DNA from 4 places in the Marinomonas algae genome. Region 3 is predicted to be linked to each of the others. Evidence: predicted binding sites of a transcription regulator. Region 3 holds the regulator's gene; each other region holds the start of a gene.
What was found. Region 3 encodes LexA, which represses DNA repair genes until DNA is damaged. Its sites were predicted from a motif close to TACTGTNTANNTANACAGTA; they were not measured.
Positions count from the first base shown of each region.

Region 1: a site for LexA is predicted at 974-993, ahead of ruvC (crossover junction endodeoxyribonuclease RuvC). Genes of this name have one in related genera too.
Region 2: a site for LexA is predicted at 1,106-1,125, ahead of dinB (DNA polymerase IV). Genes of this name have one in related genera too.
Region 4: a site for LexA is predicted at 797-816, ahead of ACMUMQ_RS03810 (YebG family protein). Genes of this name have one in related genera too.

Region 1 is NZ_JBLIXK010000010.1:39,499-41,680, forward strand. Features, by position in the region: gene ruvA (Holliday junction branch migration protein RuvA) at 1-398, opposite strand, end outside; gene ruvC (crossover junction endodeoxyribonuclease RuvC) at 395-952, opposite strand; gene aspS (aspartate--tRNA ligase) at 1,114-2,182, opposite strand, start outside.
Region 2 is NZ_JBLIXK010000003.1:262,048-264,229, reverse strand. Features, by position in the region: gene ACMUMQ_RS07530 (DinB/UmuC family translesion DNA polymerase) at 28-597, opposite strand; gene dinB (DNA polymerase IV) at 594-1,085, opposite strand; gene ACMUMQ_RS07520 (LPP20 family lipoprotein) at 1,435-2,088, shown strand; gene ACMUMQ_RS07515 (flagellar assembly protein T N-terminal domain-containing protein) at 2,100-2,182, shown strand, end outside.
Region 3 is NZ_JBLIXK010000006.1:80,816-82,997, forward strand. Features, by position in the region: gene dinG (ATP-dependent DNA helicase DinG) at 1-609, opposite strand, end outside; gene lexA (transcriptional repressor LexA) at 679-1,299, shown strand; gene ACMUMQ_RS10140 (hypothetical protein) at 1,368-1,634, opposite strand; gene ACMUMQ_RS10145 (DUF6586 family protein) at 1,637-2,104, opposite strand; gene topA (type I DNA topoisomerase) at 2,101-2,182, opposite strand, start outside.
Region 4 is NZ_JBLIXK010000001.1:810,000-812,181, reverse strand. Features, by position in the region: gene ACMUMQ_RS03815 (aspartyl/asparaginyl beta-hydroxylase domain-containing protein) at 1-222, opposite strand, end outside; gene ACMUMQ_RS03810 (YebG family protein) at 346-777, opposite strand; gene ACMUMQ_RS03805 (mechanosensitive ion channel family protein) at 903-1,790, shown strand; gene ACMUMQ_RS03800 (DUF1439 domain-containing protein) at 1,787-2,182, shown strand, end outside.

The DNA.
Region 1 (2,182 bases), on a different contig from region 3:
CCGAGTTTATCTCTAAGCTCAATAATCAAACGCTCTGCCGTTTTCTTACCAACGCCAGGAATCTTGGTTAAGGCGGTCACATCTGAATCTTGAACGTTAGCAACCAACTCTTCAGACGACATACTAGATAAGATAGCCAACGCCATTTTAGGGCCAATCCCATTCACTTTAATAAGCACTCTAAATAAAGCTCTCTCGCTTTTATCTATAAATCCATAAAGAGTTTGAGAGTCTTCTTTCACCAAAAAGTGCGTAAACAAGGTTACTTGACCACCTAATTGAGGAAGGTCATAAATCGTTGTCATAGAGGCGCTGATTTCATACCCAACGCCATTAACATCAACCAATAACTCTGGTGGTGTTTTTTCCACCAAAGTTCCCACAATCCTTCCTATCACAGAGCTTTCCTTACATCTTGTTCTGTCCAGCGTTTAGAGGCACGCCCTGCTCGCTTACCAACACCATATTCTAGGCCACCAGAGGTTCGAGTGTTTGCATGACATAATGCAATGGCCAAAGCATCAGCGGCATCGGCTTGGGGCTTTGATGATAATTGCAATAACATTTGAACCATCAACTGAACTTGTTCCTTGTTAGCGTTACCATTACCAACGACAGACTGCTTCACTCGTCGAGCCGCATATTCATGTACATCCAACTCTTGAATGGAAGCGGCAACAATTGCAGCGCCTCTAGCTTGACCAAGCTTTAATGCTGAATTTGCGTTCTTTGCTAAAAACACTTCTTCAATCGCAAATTCATTCGGTTTGTATTCATCCAATAAGGCAGAAACATTGTTAAAAATATGCTTAAGTCTAACCGATAAAGCTTCATCAGGAAGACGAATACAACCACTGTTCACATAAACTGTTTTTCCATTCACAACATCAAGGATGCCGAAACCAGTAATGCGAGAACCTGGGTCAATCGCTAATATTCTAGTGACGCTCATGTTTTTCTCTATTCTCTTTGTTACTGTATATTTCAACAGCCCTTTCGTAAGTATGCAATCTATAAATAAAAAAAAGGCCGCTAATAAGCGGCCTTTTACGATTTTTTTGCAGTCCTTTAACATAACTGACTGTTTTTAATCAGCTTAAAGGAGAAAAGAGTCTATTCTGTAACGGGTTTTCTTACTCGAATACTCAGTTCTTTTAGCTGTTTCTCGCTAACTTCACCCGGCGCTTGAGTTAACAAACAAGTCGCGCTTTGCGTTTTAGGGAAAGCAATTACATCACGAATAGATTGTGAACCAGTCATCAACATAACCAGACGATCAAGACCGAATGCTAAGCCGCCATGTGGTGGCGCACCAAACTTAAGCGCATCCAATAAGAAGCCAAATTTCTCTTCTTGCTCTTCTTTAGAAATATTTAGCAATTCGAAAACAGACTCTTGCATATCTGATTGGTGAATACGGATAGAACCACCACCAAGCTCAGTACCATTAAGAACCATGTCGTATGCTTGAGACAAAGCTGTCAATGGATTTGCTTTCAACTCTTCTGGAGAGCAAGAAGGCGCTGTAAATGGGTGGTGAATCGCTGTAATGCCGCCATCACTTGTTTCTTCAAACATTGGGAAATCAACAACCCAAAGAGGCGCCCACTCGCAAGTGTAAAGATCCATGTCTTCACCCAACTTGCAACGCAACGCACCAAGCGCTTCATTTACAACTTTTTCAGAGTCTGCACCGAAGAAAATCAAATCGCCGTCTTGAGCATCAAGACGAGTCAAAAGTGCTTCGCGCACTTCAACTGGCAAGAACTTAACGATCGGAGACTGCAAACCTTCTTCAAGGTTAGATTTATCATTTACCTTGATGTAAGCCAAGCCTTTCGCGCCATAAATGCCAACAAACTTAGTGTAGTCATCAATTTGCTTACGAGTAAGCGCGTTACCACCAGGCACTTTAAGTGCAGCAACACGACCTTTTGGATCAGTTGCTGGGCCAGAGAAGACTTTGAAATCTACGCCTGCCATCAAATCAGAAACTGTTACGATTGTTAGCGGAATACGAAGGTCTGGCTTATCGCTACCGTATGTTTCCATTGCTTCTGAATAAGGCATGCGAGGGAAAGACCCTAGATCGACATTCAATAGCTCTTTAAACAAACCGGTAATCATCTCTTCTGTCATGCCCATGATCTGCTCTTCAGACATGAAAGAAGTTTCAATATCA
Region 2 (2,182 bases), on a different contig from region 3:
AAAAATGATCAATATTTACACTGCACATCAAAATTCAAAATTCAATTGCAGCGGTTTTGGAGGGGAAAGCCTATAACCAACACCAATTAAGCGCACTGGACGTAGAGACCGAGAGCAAGCCTGCGCTAGCAAAGAAAAAAAGATCTCATCGGTTAATTTGCTTTTAATCGGCTGTTCTATTGTCGTTTGCTTAAAGTCATCAAACTTCAATTTTAAATAGTACTTACTTAACTGAGAATCAACGCCTTTACCCATCATCCGCCTTTTTAACTCAGCCAACAGCATAGGTAAAACATCTCGGCATGCTTTCATATCTGATAAATCTTTATCAAAAGTGCGCTCGACTGAAATGCTTTTTCTTTCTCTAGAAACCACAACAGGGCGTTCATCTACTCCCAAAGCAAGCTGAGACAATCGAAACGCCATACTGCCGAACACTTTCTGTAACACAGAAAAATCCTGCTTTTGTAAATCTGCACAAGTATACACACCAAGCCCAGCAAGCTTTTCTTGTGCCACTCGCCCAATTCCAGAAATAGACTTCACAGGAATCTCTGACACAAACTCAAAAGCTTTATTTATGTAGCTTTTAGTCATGTCAAACATTGACAAACAGTATAGTAGGTCTGGACTTTGGCAATAAATTTATTAGTGGCAACCCCAGCAGAAACAGTGATTCCAACCTCTTCAAAAATCCGAGCACGAATCTTTTCCGCTATTCGAGTCGCACTACCTTGAAAATGCTCTGAATCCGTCACATCAAGATAGGCTTCGTCCAAGGATAAAGGCTCAATAATATGAGTAAACTCACGAAAGATGGCCTGCATTTGCTGCGAAGCTTCTCGGTATTTCGCCATATTTCCAGGAATAACAAGCAACGAAGGACAAAGTCGCTTAGCTACAGAGGTGGGCATCGCCGATCGAACACCGTAAACACGGGCAGCATAATTTGCCGTCGCCAAAACACTACGACGGTCCACTGGCCCGCCGATAGCAATGGGAATATCTCGCAAACTAGGATCGTCACGCATTTCGATCGCCGCGTAAAAGCAGTCAGCATCTATATGAATAATTTTTCGGGACATTGGCATTGAACACCAAGAATAACTGTATAAAAAAACAGTGTACACCCATTAGTCTGGTAATTTACATAGCCAAGAAAAGTAAACAAACCTTCTCATTAAAACCTTATTAATACAGAAGATTGTTAGCTAATTTTAAAAAAAACTCCTTCAAATGATTTTTTTTGTGCCGAAAGCCAAGAAAAGCACCTTTTTACACGAGCAAACATGGACGCTGGAGCGTAAAATGGTTTACATTTTATTGAGCAAATTAAAGATATTGAAAAGCAAAGGTATTTTTAGAATAATTTATTTATGATGAATACCTGTATAGTCACATTTGCAGCAAGGACTTCCATTTAAAGGGCACACAATGACACTATCATTACGAATTCTATTAATAACTATAGGCGCAATCATCCTTGCCGGCTGCCAAAACCTAAATCAGCAAGGGTCAACCGAAACATGCACCTCTGTTGCTCCTTGCAATGGCAATACTGTGGGAAATATTGGCTCCACAACCACCGCCAATACTTATAATACTCAGACCACACAAAATGGTGCAGTAAATGCCAACAACACCATCGCCGTCATCAAACAAGAACCTATTATCGTAACAGCGACGGGCTACGCGGCTTTAACAACCAACAAGCGTTTATCTAAATCTCAAGCTCGCATAATGACACTTCGTAGCTCTATGCTGGATGCATATAGAAACCTATCGGAACGAGTTTATGGCTTAAAAATCGACGGTTCTAGCTCCTTGAGCAATATGGTTATTCAAAACGATGAATTAAGAACTTATGTAGATGCTTATCTCGTAGGTGCAAAAGTGGTCTCTCAACGTGAACATGAAGATGGCACATTTGAAACCGTAGTCGAAATGGCGCTGCAAGAAAACTTCCGTCAATGTGTGACTTCTTCCCAAGGCATCAACACAGACCCTAACTGTCAAGTAAACCCAGGCTATCGAGCAATTAATGTGGAAAGCTCCCGACCAACAACAAACTTCTACAGCATTGATTAACGGTATTGACCTTGAAGCATGCTCTGTTTGTTACATTAGGCCTCTTAATCTCCATTAACACTTTTGCGGAAACTGTTGACGTTGTAGGTGAGGC
Region 3 (2,182 bases):
CTGCTGATGATCTGTAGTTAAACGGCGCCAATCTTGCTCACGAATAACGCCTTCCCAATTATCTTTATCGCCGTCCCAACCACCTTCTTCTAACGCCGCATCCATTTCTTGATATAAAGCGGTATTCACATCATCCGACTGTAAATGCTGCTCAAAAAGCCCTGCAAACATATCATCAATTGCTTGCTCTTCTGAGCTTAAAAAGCCCTCTAAATTATTCAAACACAAATATCGGCCTCGCCCTTTAGCTAAGGTATATTTGAAATTCAATTCGGTATGCTCAAGTAAATCAGGCAGCTCTTTGTGGAGAATCTGCTCTTGCAGCGCAACCGTCGCTGTTGAAATAACCAGCTTTAAACCACGCGCTTTCGCAATTGGAATGGCGGCAAGACAATATGAAAGCGTTTTACCGGTTCCTGTTCCAGCCTCAATAACAGCAACATGCTTTTCATCCAGCCTTTCACCTTCCGAGCCTTGCTTAATATTTCCCAATGTACGAGCGATAGCGCCTATCATTTGGCGCTGTCCAGCCCTTGGTTTATGGGACTTCGCATCCAAAGAAGCTCGATATGCGAGTTGAATTTGTTTTTTTAGTTCGTCTGAAAGCATTTATATTATTGAGATTAGTTAAGAATGCTGTATATAATAACAGTTACTGTATAAACAACCAGACTCCTTATGATTAAATTAACCAAAAGACAATCTGACGTACTAGAAACCATTCGTGAATTTATTAATGAAACGGGGTTTCCACCTACTAGAGCAGAAATCGCCCGCCGCCTTGGGTTTAAATCACCCAATGCTGCCGAAGAGCATTTAAAAGCCTTATCCAAAAAAGGGGCGATTGAAATGCTATCTGGCGCCTCTCGTGGGATTCGTCTCATTGAAGAAGCCTCCAATGACGAGCCAGAAGATTTAGGCTTACCAATCATTGGAAAAGTTGCCGCCGGCTACCCTATTCTTGCTCAAGAGAACATTGACTCTCATGTCAACATTCCAGCTAATATGTTTTCACCTCAGGCGGATTACTTCCTATCTGTCTCAGGAACTAGCATGAAAAACATCGGCATAATGGAAGGCGACCTTCTCGCTGTTCACAAAACCAGTACGGTACATAATGGCCAAGTGGTCGTTGCACGCATCGGCGATGAAGTAACAGTAAAACGCTTTGAGCAAAAAGGCAGCATCGTTCGCCTGATTCCTGAAAACGAAGAATACAATGACATCATTGTTGATCTCGAAAGCGAAGACTTTGCCATTGAGGGACTGTCTGTCGGCGTGATAAGACAAGGCCTTTAACAGTTTTTCCACACCAATAGAAAAGCGAAGCATGTGCTTCGCTTTTCTAAATAACAAATAACGATCAATTAATGCAGAATTTTTGGTCGAAATTCTTCATTCTCAAGATATTCAGCACCTTCATCAAAAAAAGATTCGTCTGAATAAACATAATCAATACCTGCATGAAACATACACTTTGCCAGTTCGAAGTAACGATCCTTCAAATAAGATCGAGTGTCGTCTGATATTTGCAATGTTGCTAGCGGTGTCGTTTCCTCACCATCTTCACTGGCTGGTCTCAGCACAATATCGCCATTCTCCAGCTCAACAATTTCTAGGTAGGACTCTTTCATATTCAATACTCTGATGACTCTTCTCTAAAACGCAAAACCAACTCAGCTAAATTCGCCAAATAGAACCCCACTGAAGCGCCCGCATCGTTACCGCGACCAATAAGATTATCGCTGCCCATTACAGACACAGCAGCGCGACACTCCAACTGAGCAAGGTAAGCTTGCTCTAATTGGGCACACCAAGAATCTTTGCGAGAATATAAATCTGCCAATTCACTCAATGCCGGCACTACCATGTGTTTTGATTCTGCCTCTTTCATAAGCACAGAAACATCCAAAGAGCCTGACAGCGAGTAGGCAGTTGAAATCTCCTTCAACAAGCCATTCAATGCACTTTTCAATTGAAAAATGGCTGAGCTTTCTAGCCCAACACTCAACCACTTCTCATCCATATCTTGGCTTTGCTGAATAAAACGTTTTGCTGTATCAATTTTCTGATTGGTTAAACTTGCTAAGCTAACACCACTCATTTCTTTTTGCCTTCCTCGATGACCCATTTAGAGCCAACATAAAAGGCTTTCCAGCCAGTCGGTTTCCCTTCTTCTTCC
Region 4 (2,182 bases), on a different contig from region 3:
CTCATCAAGTTCTTTGTATTGCAAGGTATCAATAATTGGGCGACGGACAGCTTTAGATGAAAACAAATACAGCAAGCAGTTAAGTGGTGCAAAAATCGGCCAACCTTTTCGTAAATATTCAGTCCAGTTGGCGTATCGAACGCTGCCTCTGTACGTATAAATGTAATACATAGAGCATAGACTGAAGCCCACTAAAAGAATCAATATGACGGCGAGGTACATTTTTTATCCCTATTAAAATACAGCTGTTCATTTTGTTTGCTAATTATTTACCAATTAGATCAAAATATGAACCTTTTAATGGGGTTTTGTACACATTTCGTTTTTTATTTGTAAGTTTTATTCCTAAGCGGCATCACTTTCTACGAAATCACTGGCCTCGTCCTGATCGAAGATGACGGTAGTTTCCTCTTCTTCATAAAAGCTTTCTTCATCGGGTTCTATGATTAAGTCTTCTAATGGCTTTTTAGGTGCAGCATCAGCTAAGTCGAGCTGTGTGCTCTTTTCGACATTTTTATCATTGGATTTTTTCGTGCTTGGTCGAGCTTTCTTTTTCGGCCCCAATATATCTAGAAGAGAGTCTTTATTCTCTGCAAGGTACATGGATAAGGCTTCAACTTGGGTTGAGTTATCCATAAGAGAGCTGCTGTCCAAGACTTCATAAAGCGCTTCGGCCGTGTCCAAAAGCTTATCGTAGGCATCAGCTTCCGCTTTCAAAATAAAAGTCATTTTTTCAATTCCATCACGTTCTACAACATATTGAGTAATTACAGGCATAATCCACCTCCAAAAATAATACTGTATAAATATACAGTATTATTTTCTCTATTGTCCAATGCTTTTGTTTGTTGATTTTGCCAATGATTGCTAAAGTGGCGCTCTTGATAAAGGAAATGGTTTTTATGCAATTCGACTTATCCCAATTAGATTTTTCTGTCGTAACTGAACATATTGAAGTGACTTTAACAGTGGCTTGGGCACTGCTTTTTTATGTCGTAAGACGCTATACAAAACGTCTAATTCGTTTGAATCAGACGATAGAACACGATAAAAAACGTCAGCGAATTAACACCGTAGACAATATTTTCAACCTCTTTCTGGTTGTTGGTTTTATTTTAATTTGGTCGTCTGAGCTTCAAAATATCGCCATTTCCATCGCAGCATTCATGGTGGCATTGGTCATTGCAACGAAAGAGTTTATAGCTTGCATTGTGGGTGCTTTTTACCGGGCCAGTACAAGGCCTTACCAAGTAGGTGATTGGATTCGTATTGCCAACTATGAAGGTGAAGTCACCGACAGCGATTGGCTTTCTACGACTCTGTTTGAAGTCGATTTAAAAGGCGGTAGCTATGCATATACAGGTCGTACTACCGTAGTGCCAAACAGTGTTTTACTCGTTCATACTGTGCAAAACCTGAATTATATGCGCCGTTACGTTACTCATAATTTCTCTATTTCACGTAATACGGATGATGTGAATTTATTTGTGATTAAAGAGCAGATACTGGAGAAAATTCGCGAATACAGTGAGCATTTCCATGAAGTAGCGATTCGCTACAACAGCTTAATTGAAAAACGTTTGGACATTAAAATTTCAGGCCCTGAACCTCGTGTTCGAATCACGACGACGCCAGAGGGTTACAACATATTCACCGTGTCTTTGTTCTGCCCAACAGAAGAAGCCGTAGGTATTGAGCAAAAGGTGACAGAAGATTTTATGCGGTTTTGGTATGAAGAGCGTAATACCAATTGGAACCGACAGAGTGAATCGAGTGAGGCAAGTAAATGAAGATCTTTCAGCGAGCTTTAACACTGACTTTATTAGCAAGCACTTTACTGTTAGGCGGCTGTAATAGCTTTTTAGTGAGTGAAGAGGAAGTCAATCAAGAGGTTAAAAAGCAGCTTGAAGAATCACAGCAGAACAAAATTACCTTCAACATCGATGGTAATGTTTTGAACTTGGATTTGTTGGTGACAGAAGCGGACATAGATTTCACCGCCCGTGATGGTGGCTTGGTTATTGTGGATTTAGTGAGTGATTTAAAAGGGACGTTAACGGCATTTGGTCAAGAGTTTTCATTGACTACTGTGGTTCGCCCATCGTTTGAGTCTGGTGTTCGTATTGAAGGCGATAAGCTCTACTTAGTTGGCCCGAGAATCACAAAAATAGACGTACAAGGC